Regions from separate parts of the Streptomyces sp. NPDC005648 genome, predicted to be linked through region 2. Evidence: riboswitches for the same ligand, from Rfam matches in the RefSeq annotation. Region 2 holds a riboswitch; the other holds the start of a gene.
What was found. A riboswitch is a leader RNA that binds a small molecule or an ion and turns the genes downstream of it on or off. The one in region 2 is predicted to bind cyclic di-AMP.

Region 1 (6,963 bases), on a different contig from region 2:
TCCGTCGGCACCTTCTCCTCCGACGGCACCTCGACGACCGCCTCGGACGCGCAGGCGGTGAAACCGTCCGCCGCCAACAACAAGCTGGACACCCAGCTCGAGAGCCTCTCCGCGGGCGCCGACGACTTCGCGGACCGGGCCAGCCGGACACAGGAGCGCATCGACCTCAAGGCCCAGCAGGAGTCCGAGCAGAAGAAGGCGGCGGCGGAGGCGGCCCGCAAGGAGCGGCTGCGCCCCAAGTACGTCCTGCCGGTCACCCAGAAGGGGCTCAGCGCCTACTTCGGCCAGGCCGGCGTCAACTGGATGTCCGTGCACACCGGCATCGACTTCCCGGTCTCGTACGGCACGACGGTGATGGCCGCGACCGACGGCACCGTGCGGACCCAGTGGAACAGCGCCTACGGCAACATGATGATCGTGACCGCGAAGGACGGCACGGAGACGTGGTACTGCCACCTCTCCAGCTACCGCGTCGTCTCCGGTACGACGGTGAAGGCCGGCACGCCGATCGCGTACTCCGGCAACTCGGGCAACTCGACCGGCCCGCACCTGCACTTCGAGGTCCGGCCGAACGGCGGGGCGGCCATAGACCCGCTGCCGTGGCTGCGCAGCCACGGCCTTGACCCGACGTGAGCCCCACAACTTCCTTGTGAGCCCCCGCACTTCCTTGTGAGCCCCGCGCTGTTCGGCCTTCCTTGTGAGCCCCCGCTGTTCGGCGGGGGCTCATCCCGTCAGAGCTTCTCCACCGGCGCGTACCGCAGCAGCAGCCGCTTCGGCTTGGCGTCGCCGAAGTCGATCGTCGCCTCCGCGTTCCCGCCCGTACCCTTCACCGCGACCACCGTGCCGAGGCCGAACTGGTCGTGGGTGACCCGGTCGCCGACGGCCAGCGAGACCACCGGCTTGTCGGAGGCGCGGCTCGTCGCGAAGCCCGACGCGCCCGATGCCGAGGAACGCGAGCGGGAGGACGACAGGGAGGCCGCCACGCCCGACGCGGGGCCGGAGGAGACCGGGGCGGTGGCGCCCGTCCGTTTCCAGTCGACGTGCTGGGCCGGGATCTCCTCCAGGAAGCGGGAGGGCGGGTTGTACGACGGCTGGCCCCAGGCGCTGCGCAGCGAGGACCGGGTGAGATACAGCCGCTCACGCGCGCGCGTGATGCCGACGTACGCGAGCCTGCGCTCCTCCTCCAGCTCCTTGGTCTGGCCGAGGGCACGCATGTGCGGGAAGACGCCGTCCTCCATGCCGGTGAGGAAGACCACCGGGAACTCGAGGCCCTTGGCGGTGTGCAGGGTCATCAGGGTGATGACTCCGGAGCCGTCCTCCTCCTCGTCCGGGATCTGGTCGGAGTCGGCGACGAGCGCGACCCGCTCCAGGAAGTCGGCGAGCCCGGCGGACTGCTCACCCTCCCCGGTCTCCTGCTCGAACTCCAGGGCGACGGCGGCGAGTTCCTGGAGGTTCTCGATCCGGGTCTCGTCCTGCGGGTCGGTGGAGGCCTGCAACTCGGCCAGGTAACCGGTCCGTTCGAGCACCGCCTCCAGGACGGTCGCGGGGCCCGCGCCGGACTCGACGACCGTGCGGAGGTCCTCCATCAGCGTGTTGAACTTCTTGACGGCGTTGGTGGAGCGCGCGGCCATGCCGTACGCCTCGTCGACGCGGCGCAGCGCCTGCGCGAAGCTGATCTTCTCGCGCTGGGAGAGGGCGTCGATCATCGCCTCCGCGCGGTCGCCGATGCCGCGCTTGGGCACGTTGAGGATGCGGCGCAGCGGCACCGAGTCCTCGGGGTTGGCGAGCACCCGCAGATAGGCCAGGACGTCCCTGACCTCCTTGCGCTCGTAGAAGCGGACCCCGCCGACGACCTTGTAGGGCAGGCCGACGCGGATGAAGACCTCTTCGAAGACACGGGACTGGGCGTTCGTACGGTAGAAGACGGCGACGTCGCCGGCCTTGGCGTCACCCGAGTCCGTCAGTCGGTCTATCTCCTCGGCGACGAACTGGGCCTCGTCGTGCTCGGTGTCGGCGACGTAGCCGGTGATGCGCGCGCCCGCGCCCGCGTTGGTCCAGAGGTTCTTGGGGCGGCGGGACTCGTTGCGCTCGATGACCGCGTTGGCGGCGGAGAGGATCGTCTGGGTGGAGCGGTAGTTCTGCTCCAGGAGGATCGTCGTCGCGTCCGGGTAGTCCTCCTCGAACTGGAGGATGTTGCGGATCGTCGCGCCGCGGAAGGCGTAGATCGACTGGTCGGCGTCACCGACGACACAGAGCTCGGCGGGCGGGACGTCGTACTCGTTCGGGGGGACGTCGACGGGGTGCTCGCTAGTCCCCACCAGCTCGCGCACGAGGGCGTACTGGGCGTGGTTGGTGTCCTGGTACTCGTCGACCAGGACGTGTCGGAAACGGCGGCGGTAGTGCTCGGCGACGTCCGGGAAGGCGCGCAGCAGATTGACCGTCGTCATGATCAGGTCGTCGAAGTCGAGGGCGTTCGCCTCACGCAGCCGCGACTGGTACATGGCGTAGGCCTGGGCGAGGGTCTTCTCGAAGCCGTCGGTGGCCTGGGCCGCGAAGTCCTCCTCGTCGATCAGCTCGTTCTTCAGGTTGCTGATCTTGGCGCTGAAGGACTTCGGGGGGTAGCGCTTGGGGTCGAGGTCCAGGTCGCGGCAGACCAGGGCCATCAGACGCTTGGAGTCGGCGGCGTCGTAGATCGAGAAGGACGACGTGAACCCGAGTTTCTTGCTCTCGCGGCGCAGGATGCGCACGCACGCGCTGTGGAAGGTCATCACCCACATCGCGTTCGCCCGCGGGCCGACGAGCTGCTCGACGCGCTCCTTCATCTCGCCGGCGGCCTTGTTGGTGAAGGTGATCGCGAGGATCTGGCCCGGGTGCACATTCCGCTCGGCGAGCAGGTGGGCGATGCGGTGGGTGAGGACGCGGGTCTTGCCGGAGCCGGCGCCGGCCACGATGAGCAGGGGGCTGCCCGCGTGGACGACGGCCGCGCGCTGGTTCTCGTTCAGCCCCTCCAGGAGGGCGGCCGCGTCGAGCACCGGGCGGGGCGCGCCGTCGCGGTAGTAGGCGTCCCGGTCCGGCGGCACGTCGAACTTCCCGCCGAACAGATCATCCGGAACGGGCTCCGGCACATGATCGTCCTCGGGCGGTGGCGGGGGCTCCTCCTCGCGCCCGCGTGGGGCCTGGAGGTCCGCCAGGAAGCTGTCGTCAAAGAGGCTGCTCATCGCTCTCCGAGTCTAGGCCGCCCCACTGACAGCCCGCCGCCGCCCTGAGAACATCCACCGAATCACCCTTGGCGACAGCGCTGTCACACCGTGCGATCGAAGGGCACGCCCTGACCGAAGGTCACGAAAACGTATCGGGCATATCGAACATCAACCTTCACATGAGCCACACGAGTTGGCTACCGTTCTGAGCAGGCCGTACGCCCCCCACCGGCGAACCCCGCCGGGCCGTACGCCCTCCGCCGAGTCCGGAGCGCCGCCGCGCGGCCGGAGCCGGGGACCCACACCGACCTTGGGGTGAATCGGCCCAACCGCCCTTCCGGGCACGGGCCGTAGGGCAACCCTTCCGAACCACCCGCCCGAACCCGACAGCTGACTCGGTAGGCGGAACATGGAAGGAGTCGCCTCCTTTGGCGTCGCACCGCAAGTCGCGCCCCGCGGGTACGCGCGTAGCAGGCATACGCACCCCCGCTCTCGCCACGGCCGCCCTCACCTCCGTGGCCCTGCTGTCCCAGACGGCCGACGCCACCCCCTCGGCGGACGGCAGTCCGAGCCTGGAGGAAGTCGAGAAGAAGGTCGACGACCTCTACCGGCAGGCCGAGTCGGCCACCGAGAACTACAACGCGGCGAAGGAGAAGACGACCAAGCAGCGCAAGCGCGTCGACAGCCTCCTCGACGACGTCGCCAAGCGCGCCCAGAAGCTCAACGAGCAGCGGCAGCGGCTCGGTTCCCTCGCCGCCGCGCAGTACCGGACCGGTGCCGCCGCGCCGGACACGGCGACCTTCCTGCTCGCCGACTCCCCGCAGGACTATTTCGATCAGACGCAGCTGATGGGGCGGCTGACCTCCCGTCAGAAGAGCGAGGTCGACGACTACTTCGCCGAGCAGTCCGCCACGATGACGAAGCGCGAGGAGGCCTCCGAGAGCCTGCGGACGCTCACCGAGTCGCAGAGCGATCTGCAGACCGCCAAGGCCGCGGTGCAGAAGAAGCTCACCGACGCGCGCGAGCTGCTGTCGAAGCTGGACGCCGAGGAGAAGGCACGGCTCGCCGAGATCGAGAAGCGGAAGCAGGAGGCGGCCGACCGCAAGGCCGCGGAGCTGGCCAAGGAGCAGGCGGCCGAGCAGCGCGCCGAGGAGGCCGCGGCCCAGGAGAGCGGCTCGTCGTCCGACACGAGCGCCTCCGACAGCTCCGGCATCTCCGGCGCCACGTACTCCACCGAAGCCGCCAAGGCTCTCGCCTTCGCCCGCGCGCAGATCGGCAAGCCGTACGTCTGGGGCGCCGCCGGCCCCGGCTCCTACGACTGCTCCGGCCTCACCCAGGCCGCCTGGAAGGCCGCCGGCGCCACCCTCCCGCGCACCACCTACGACCAGGTGAACGCCGGCACGACCGTCTCCCTCGCCGACGCCCGGCCCGGCGACCTGATCTTCTTCTACGACGACATCAGCCACGTCGGCCTCTACATCGGCAACGGCATGATGATCCACGCCCCGAAGCCGGGCGCGTACGTCCGCGAGGAGTCGATCTACTACGGTGGCGAGTCCATCATCCACAGCGTGGTACGGCCTGCCTGAGCAGCGGTTCGCCCTGGAGCGGTACGGCACGCGCGCGTGGGGTGCGCAGTCGGGCGCGCTTGGAGCTGGCAAGCGGGCGCGTGCAGCTTGCAAGCGGGCGCGCGTGGAGTGTGGGGGCAGGCAGACATGGTCGTGCGCCCCTCCTTCCCCCCTGCGCTCGCGCGTATTTCTTCGCGCCCGTGCGCGTGCCCCCCTCCCACCCCGTCCCGCGCTCCTTAGCATCGGCGCATGTCCGGCCTCTCCCAGCTCGCCCATGTTTCTCCGCTCCGTCCTCTACGTGACTGGTGGGCCGAGCGGCCGCCGGCGGCCGGGGCCGCCGTGATGGCGAGCGGCATCGTGTCGGTCGGACTGAATCTGGCGGGGTACGAGGTCGCGTCACGCGTCGCGCTCGGATTGGCCTGCGCGTCCTGGGTGGGGTTGGCGGCTGACTTCGTCGCGCGGTGGGTGTGGCAGCGGGAGAGGTGGCGGCAGGAGGCGATGACACCGGGGTCGCTCACCGCCGTCGCGGCGACCGCCGTGCTCGGGACCCGTATCTCCGCGCTCGGCTGGAACACCCTCGCCGCGGCCCTGCTCACGCTGGCGGCCGCGCTGTGGCCGGTGCTGCTCGTGGGCGTCGTACGGCACTGGCAGCGGCGCATGTCGGGAGCGGTGTTCCTGTGTTGTGTGGCCACACAGGGGCTTGTCGTGCTCGGGGCCGCACTCGCCGCGGCAGAGGCGGCGGCATGGCTCGCGCACACCGCGCTCGTACTGTTCTGGCTCGGTCTCGTTCTCTACGGCTTCGCGCTGGCCAGGTTCGACCCGCGCCAGGTCGTCGAAGGCGCCGGGGACCACTGGGTGGCCGGCGGCGCGCTCGCGATCTCGGCGCTCGCGGGGTCGAAGCTGGTGGCCGCGGACAGCGCCCGGCTGTACCTGTGGAGCGGCGACGACCGCGCCGTACTGCGGACCGTGACCGTCGCGCTCGTGGTGCTGGACCTGACCTGGTACGCCGTCCTGCTGGCCGCCGAGGCGGTACGGCCACGGCTCGGCTACGACGTCCGCCGCTGGGCCACCGTGTTCCCGATGGGGATGACCGCGGCGGCAATGCTGTCCGTCGCCGCCGCCCTCGGCATCCCGGGGCTGAAGGGGCCGGGTCAGGTGCTGCTGTGGATCGCGGTGGCGGCGTGGCTGGCGGTGGCCGCGGGGGCCGTGGCAGCGGCCAGGGCGAACCTCAGGTCCACAGCACAGCGATGAAGATGTTCGCCGTGGTGAGCGCGCCGACCACCCCGAACATGCTCTTGTCCACGCTCTCCTCGTCCCGCTTCACATAGACCAGTCCGAGGATCACGATCAGCAGGGCCAGCTTGAGGCCGATCTTGATGTTGTTGACGTGATGGTCGTCGGCCTGGTTGAGGCCGACCAGGATCGCGCCGGTGACCAGCATGGTCAGCGCCCCATGCAGCATCCCGGGGACGAAACGGGCCGTGCCCTGGCCCATCGCCTTCATCTGCGTGAGGAAGCCGCCGAGGAGCGCGGCGATGCCGACGATGTGCAGGCCGACGAAGAGATGGATGAGTACGTCCATGAGGCCGGAGCTTAGACAGAGGCCTCTGGTGCCTCCGACACCGGCCCACGCCAACCGCTCCCGGAAGCACCGCTCCCGGAAGCACGGTTCCCGGAGGAACTCCGCACGGCACACGGTTCTTGCATATATGCGGCCCATAGCAGTCCATCACCCCCACGCGCCCCGAAACCGTCACTTCGGTCAGCGCACCACGCGAACCCGACGGCCCGGAGCCTGGATCACGGTCGTATACGGTCACCCGGCGGTCTGCTCGCGGCACTTCCGTACATGGCGTTACCAAGCCGACACAGCCAGGTTTAGCGTCCTCCACCAGGTGACCGGCTCCCCACCGCCGCCCGGGCCAGGGGCGGCAGTCGGCCACCACCGCCGAGAAGGTCCGGCGGTGGCCCGCTCCCCCTGTGCGGGCCGCCGCCGGACGCGTAAGCCGCCTCGCACGGGGCGGTCGTACGAAAGGACGTGCAGTCCACGTGGCAGCGCACCGCAAGCCTGGTCGGCGAACAGCACTCGGGGGCAGCACCGCCCGTACCGCCTTCACGATCGCCCTGGCGGGCGCCGCGACCGCCACGGCCTTCGACGGGACCGGACAGGCCGAGCCGAACCTCACCCCGGCTCA
Region 2 (6,963 bases):
GCGTGAGTGCGCTCCGGCGGCGCCACCCGCGCGTGCTCCAGCGCCTGGAGCGGGGTGATCCACGCCGACACCGACGTGGCGAACGACTTGCCGAGGAACGGTCCGAGGGGGACGTACTCCCAGGCCTGGATGTCCCGCGCCGACCAGTCGTTGAGCAGGCACAGCCCGAACACGTGCTCCCGGTAGTCGCCGAGCGCCACCGGCTCGCCGAGCGCCGTCGGCACACCCACCACGAAGGCGACCTCGGCCTCGATGTCGAGCCGCACGGACGGTCCGAAGACGGGCGCGGGGTCCGTCGCCGCCTTGCGCTGCCCGGACGGTCGTACGACATCCGTCCCCGACACGACCACCGTCCCCGAGCGGCCGTGGTAACCGATCGGCAGATGCTTCCAGTTGGGCGTCAGCGAGTCCGCGGCGTCCGGGCGGAAGATCTGTCCGACGTTCCGCGCGTGGTTCTCGGAGGAGTAGAAGTCGACGTAGTCCGCGACCTCGAACGGCAGATGGAGCCGCACCGAGGACAGCGGACGGAAGAACCCCTCGACCTCGCCCCGGCGCTCCGTCACCCAGGAGACCAGCGCACGCCGCACCTCCTCCCACACCTCGCGCCCCGCCCCGAGCAGCGGGTTCAGTGTCGGTTGCGTGAGCAATGACGCGTGCGGCGAGCCGAGCGCGCGGGCCGCCGCGCCCGCGTCGAGGACATGGTCGCCGAGCCGGACGCCGACGGTCCGCTCCGCCGTCCCGGGCACCGAGAACACGCCGTACGGAAGGTTGTGCGAACCGAAGGGATCGCCCTCGGGGACATCGAAGGGGGGCATGAATGCTGCCTCGCTCTCGTGCGTTCCGTGTGGTCAGGCCACACGTTACGGCTGAGTTGCCTGTCCTGGGCAGTGTCTAAAGAGTTTGCAATGTCCGAATTGGGCTTGTCGGACGTGGCAATTCCGGCTTAGCGTCCTTTGGGGGACACGGACGGGGTGGGTCCGGTCCGTAGGGGGGACGCGTGGGGGGACCCGTGGCCAGGACCAGCAGTGTGCCTTTCGAGGCCGACCGTGATGTGCCGGGCCTGATCGTCAAGTTCGGCGACTATCCGCTGCACCACGGCGGCGTGGGCGCCATACGCAGTCTCGGCCGCCTCGGCGTGCCCATGTATGCAATCACGGAGGACGCCTACACACCCGCCGCCTCCTCGCGCTATCTCAAGAAGGCCTTCGTCTGGCCGACCACCGGCACGGAGGACCCCCGCCATCTGGTGGACGGACTGCTGCGGATCGGCCGCCGCATCGGCCGGCCCACCGTCCTCGTCCCCACCGACGAGGAGGCCGCCGTCCTGATCGCCGAGCACCAGGACGAACTCGCCGGCCGCTTCCTGTTCCCACGGGTCGACCCCGCCCTGCCCCGCCGTCTGGCGAGCAAGCAGGGCCTGCACGAACTCTGCGTGGAACACGGCATCCCGAGCCCGACGGCCGCCTTCCCGCAGTCGTACGACGACATCGTGACCTTCGCCGAGAAGGCCCGCTTCCCGGTGGTGGCCAAGAACCGCGAGGCGTTCGTACGGCGCAAACAACCGGCGGTCAACGGCACGACCAGGATCGCCACCCGCGAGGGCCTGCTCACCCTCGCCCGCGACTGGGGCGAGCATCCCGGCGTGATCCTCCAGGAGTACCTGCCCCGGGAGGACGCCGAGGACTGGATCGTGCACGCCTACTTCGACCAGGACTCCACACCGCTCGCGATGTTCACGGGCGTGAAGGTGCGCTCCTGGCCGCCGCACGCCGGGATGACCGCCAACGCGTACGTCGTCGACAATCCCGAACTCGCCGACCTCGCCGCGCGGTTCATCAAGGAGATCGGCTTCACCGGCATCGTCGACCTCGACCTGCGCTTCGACCGGCGCGACGGACAGTACAAGCTCCTCGACTTCAACCCGCGCATGGGCGCCCAGTTCCGGCTCTTCGAGAACGAGTCGGGGGTGGACGTCGTCCGTGCCATGCATCTGGACCTGACCGGCCGCTCCGTCCCGGAGGGGGAACAACGCGCCGGTCACCGGTACATCGTGGAGAACATCGACCTGCCCGCCCTGCTTGCCTACCGCCGCAGCGGCTATACGACGCCGCACGCACCGGCGCGCGCGAGCGGGACGGAGCTGGCCTGGCTCGCGGGTGACGACCCGCTGCCGTTCCTCACGATGCTCGCGCGCTTCGTGCGGCCGGGCGCGAAGCATCTTTATCAGCTGTGGCGCACCAACCGCCGCGGCAGCACGACCAGTTCGAACAGCTAGCCGGCGGATTCGCCGCGACTGCGGTGCCGGCCCTGCCGGCTGTCCGAGCCGGACACGAAGTGACGAAGTGACGTCCTGGGGAGGGACTTCGTGATTGAACCGGTTGCAGTCATCGGCGCCGGGCCCTTCGGCCTGTCGACCGCGGCCCATCTGCGGGCCCGCGGCATCCCGGTGCGCGTCTTCGGCGAGCCCATGGTCAGCTGGCGCGACCACATGCCCGTCGGAATGCTCCTGAAGTCCACACCGGTGGCCTCCAGCCTGGACGCGCCGCAGCCCGGCCACAGGCTGGCCGACTACTGCGACGCCGCCGGCGTCAAACGCCTGGTGACGGACGAGGACATCATTCCGGTGGAGACCTTCATCGCCTACGGCGAGTGGTTCCAGCAGAAGCTGGTCCCCGAACTGGAGCGGGTGCGGGTGGTGTCGGTGGACGGCCGCAAGGGCGGCGGTTTTGAACTCAAGCTGGACTCCGGCGAGTTGTTCACCGCGCGCGCCGTCGTCGTGGCGACCGGCCTGTCCGGACTCGCCCACCTGCCCGCCGAGCTCGCCACCGCCGCGGCGGACGGACCCACCCCCACGGGCCCCGTCTCGCACAGCTCCCAGCACCACGACCTCACCCGCTACTCCGGCAAGGACCTGATCGTCGTCGGCGCCGGACAGTCCGCGCTGGAGACGGCGGCCCTCGCGGCCGAGGCGGGCGCGCAGGTGCGGGTGGTCTCCCGCGGCAGCGGCAGGGTCGCCTTCGGCGCGCCGCCCTGGAAGCAGCCCAGGCTGCGCCCGGAGTCGCCCTTCGGCCGCGCCTGGTCCCTGTGGGCCCTCAGCTACTACCCGCACCCCTACCGCTACCTCCCGGCCCAGACCCGCCACTACCTGGTCCGCCGTGTCCTCGGCCCGCTCGGCGCGTGGTGGCTGCGCGACCGCTTCGAGGGCAAGGTCCAGGTCAGCGAGGTCGACCGGATCGTCCGCGCGGACGCGGACGGCGACGGCGCCACACTGTCGGTCCGCACCCATGGCGGCCAGACCGAGAAGCTGTCGGCCGACCACGTCATCGCGGCGACCGGCTACCGGGTCGATGTCGCGGCGATGGACTTCCTCGGCCCCGAACTGCGCACCCATGTGGCCGTGAGCCGCGGGACGCCCAGGCTGGGCGCCGGGTACGTCTCCTCGGTCCCCGGCCTGTACTTCACCGGCCTCCCGGCGGCCGGCTCGTACGGCCCGGTGATGCGCTTCGTGTGCGGCACCGAGTTCGCCTCGCCGAGGCTCGCCAAGCATCTGGCGGCGGCGCACGCCTGATCCCCTCACCACCACGGCCCCCGATCCGTCAGTCCAGTGGGTGCGACGGAACCAGCCTCGCACCCACCACTGACAACAGCCCTCGGACGCGGCGCCGACGGGTCTCGAACGCGGCGTTGCGAGGGCCCGTCGGAGTCACCCGGTGACCACAAGGGTCCGTGGTGGTACGGAAGTTGACCGAGGGGCGACCGTGAACAAGGCGGTCGACCGGTTCGCGATGAGTCGGTGGTGCGTCCTGTCCGTATTCTCTGATCATGGCCGCACCCACCGCATATGCACTCATCGCCACAGACCTGGACGGCACGCTGCTCAGAGGCGACGACACGCTCTCCGACCGGTCCGTCGCCGCCCTCGCGCGCGTGGCGAAGGCCGGCGCCCGGCACCTCGTGGTGACCGGCCGCCCGGCCCCGAGAGTGCGGCCGCTCCTCGACGACCTCGGCAGCAGGGGGCTCGCGGTGTGCGGACAGGGCGCGCAGGTGTACGACGCCGGCGCGGACCGTCTGCTGTGGTCCGTCACCCTGGACCGGGAGCTCGCCGAGACGGCCCTCGGCAAGATCGAGGCCGAGGTCGGCCAGGTCTACGCGGCCGTCGACCAGGACGGCGTGGACGGCCTCACGCTCATCGAGCCGGGCTATCTGATGCCGCACCCCACACTGCCCGCGGTACGGGTCGAGCGCCGCGACGACCTGTGGTGCGAGCCGATCAGCAAGGTGCTGCTGCGCCACCCGGACCTGTCCGACGACGAGTTGGCGACCACCGCGCGCGCGGTGGTCGGTTCCCTGGCCACCGTCACCATGTCCGGGCCCGGCACCGTCGAACTGCAGCCATGCGGCATCACCAAGGCCACGGGCCTCGCCCTCGCCGCGGAACACCTGGGCCTGGGCCCACGGGAGACGATCGCCTTCGGGGACATGCCCAACGACATCCCCATGTTCGACTGGGCCGCCCATGGGGTCGCCATGGCCAACGCCCATCCCGAACTCAAGGCGGTGGCCGACGAGATCACCCTGTCGAACGAGGACGACGGCATCGCCGTCGTCCTCGAAACACTCTTCTGAACGGACCGAGCGGACCGACCCGAGCGGACCGGGCCGGACCGACGGGCTCAGTAAGCGCCGTACACGTTGTCGATCGAGCCGTAGCGCGCGGCCGCGTAGTTGCAGGCGGCGGTGATGTTGGCGACCGGGTCGTACGGATCCCACGCCGTGCCGCTGACGTGGTACGCGGCGAAGGTCGGGTCGATCACCTGGAGCAGGCCCTTGGAGGGGGTGCCGGCCAGGGCGTTCGAGTCCCAGTTGTTGATGGCGTACGGATTGCCGGACGACTCGCGGATCACGTTGCGGTAGATGCCGTCGTACGACCCCGGGATGCCGTGCTGGGCCATGACCTGCAGCGAGGCCCGGATCCAGCCGTCGAGGTTGTTGGCGTAGCCCAGCGAGGAGGCGGTGACCACGGACGTGGTGGCCGCGGAGGCGCTGGTCGCGCCGATGACCGGGAGGGCGAGTACGGCGGCGCCCGTGCCGATGACGGCGAGCTTGCGGGCGAGGCGGGAGCTTCTGGAGCGGCGGCGGTGAGCGGCAGCAGGCATGACGGGGTTTCCTCTCCGGCGCCTGCGAGGTGAGCTGTCGGGTTCGGGCGGGAGCTGCCCGGCCGTACCGTCGTAGGACGACACGACTACACCCCGAGCCGGTTCCGGAATGTCCGAAGACATCCAGGGTCGGCGACTTACCTGGGTCCCCCGCTCCTGCCGTGCGTTCTCGGTGGATGGTTCGGGCGGCGGCAGGATTAGGCGTCCGCCCGACAGGCCGGGAACGTATGCGAGAGCACATGTCCGGAACAAGTGCCGGATTCACACATCGGGCCGTTTGACCTCGGTGTGGGGTGTTTGGGGTGCTTGATCCTTTGCGGCCGCCAAGCCTCAACTGGCATGCCGGAAAAGGCGGATCGGCCGAAATGCACCGGAATGTGGATCATGACCCGAGGTGAGCCAAGTCACGGGCTTTCGCAAGAGTGGTAAATCGGGCAATGACCCCAACTCATAGTCAAATGCCAGTCGGTGGAATCCGCTCATCTCACGCGGACCGGCAAAAGTCCCCCGGGTCCGCCGGAGGGCGCCCGTGTGCCGCCATCACCCGGTCGGGTGATGTGTCGAGTGGATAAATATCCGTTGTTATCGGTCGATCAGAAACATACCGGGCGTGATCCGATACCGCCCCTGCTGGACGGGTGGGCGGCATGGGTGATCGAAAGGTGACCGGATACGCTGACTTGAGTGAAGGCAGCGACCTATCGACAAACCGTGTAACCGCCAGTAGACACCAGCAGACAGGAGACCCCTCGTGACCGTCGTCGGGCCGTTCGGGCTGAGCGTGCGGGACCAGGCTCTGGAAGCCGATGTCCAGGCCGGATTGGCGGCCGTCGAGGAGGGCTTGCTCGAGGCCACCAAGAGCGAGGTCCCCTTCATCACGGAGGCCGCCCAGCACCTGGTGCGGGCGGGTGGAAAGCGCTTCCGGCCGCTGCTGGTGATGCTTGCCGCCCAGTTCGGTGACCCCTACGCCCCCGGAGTCGTACCGTCGGCCGTGGTGGTGGAGCTGACCCACCTGGCGACGCTGTACCACGACGACGTCATGGACGAGGCGGCCGTACGGCGCGGGGTGGACAGCGCGAACACCCGCTGGGGCAACTCGGTGGCGGTCCTGACCGGCGACTTCCTGTTCGCGCGCGCGTCGCACATCCTGGCGGACCTCGGCCCGGAGGCCGTCCGGGTCCAGGCCGAGGCGTTCGAACGCCTGGTCACCGGACAGATCCTGGAGACGGCGGGCCCCCAGGACGGCCGCGACCCGGTCGAGCACTACCTGGACGTGCTCAGCGGCAAGACGGGCTCCCTGGTGGCGGTCTCGTGCCGCTTCGGCGCCATGATGTCGGGCGCCGACGAGACGGTGGTGGACGTCCTCACCCAGTACGGCGAGCGCCTGGGCGTCGCCTTCCAGCTCGCCGACGACGTACTGGACATCGCGTCCGACTCCCGCGAGTCGGGCAAGACGCCGGGTACGGACCTGCGCGAGGGCATCCCGACCCTTCCGGTGCTGCGGCTGCGGGAGCGGGCGGAGCGGCTGGGACTGGCCGAGGACATCGCCCTGCGCGAGCTCCTGGACTCCGACCTCACCGATGACGCGCGGCACGCCGAGGCGCTGGCCGGGCTGCGGGCGCACCCCGCGCTGGAGCAGGCCCGCCGGGACACCGTGCGGTACGCGGAGGACGCCCGCTCCGCTCTGGCGCCCCTTCCGGAATGCGACGCGAAGGCCGCTCTGGCGGAGATGTGCGACGCGGTGGTCCACCGGGCGGGCTGACCCCTGCCGCTGCCCTTTCGGTCCCCCCGGATGTTCATCTTCTGC

Region 1: linked by a shared signal. The riboswitch ahead of ABZT17_RS01995 (NlpC/P60 family protein) and the one ahead of ABZT17_RS27820 (transglycosylase SLT domain-containing protein) in region 2 are both predicted to bind cyclic di-AMP.

The regions. Positions count from the first base shown of each region.
Region 1 covers NZ_JBEXCS010000002.1:135,933-142,895, reverse strand. The annotation lists gene ABZT17_RS02005 (M23 family metallopeptidase) at 1-633, shown strand, start outside; gene pcrA (DNA helicase PcrA) at 732-3,218, opposite strand; cyclic di-AMP (ydaO/yuaA leader) riboswitch at 3,449-3,620, shown strand; gene ABZT17_RS01995 (NlpC/P60 family protein) at 3,629-4,789, shown strand; gene ABZT17_RS01990 (tellurite resistance/C4-dicarboxylate transporter family protein) at 5,018-6,019, shown strand; gene ABZT17_RS01985 (hypothetical protein) at 5,997-6,350, opposite strand; gene ABZT17_RS01980 (NlpC/P60 family protein) at 6,818-6,963, shown strand, end outside.
Region 2 covers NZ_JBEXCS010000054.1:43,612-50,574, forward strand. The annotation lists gene fahA (fumarylacetoacetase) at 1-815, opposite strand, end outside; gene ABZT17_RS27805 (ATP-grasp domain-containing protein) at 1,028-2,275, shown strand; gene ABZT17_RS27810 (FAD-dependent oxidoreductase) at 2,366-3,568, shown strand; gene ABZT17_RS27815 (HAD family hydrolase) at 3,823-4,626, shown strand; gene ABZT17_RS27820 (transglycosylase SLT domain-containing protein) at 4,674-5,156, opposite strand; cyclic di-AMP (ydaO/yuaA leader) riboswitch at 5,163-5,354, opposite strand; gene ABZT17_RS27825 (polyprenyl synthetase family protein) at 5,908-6,918, shown strand.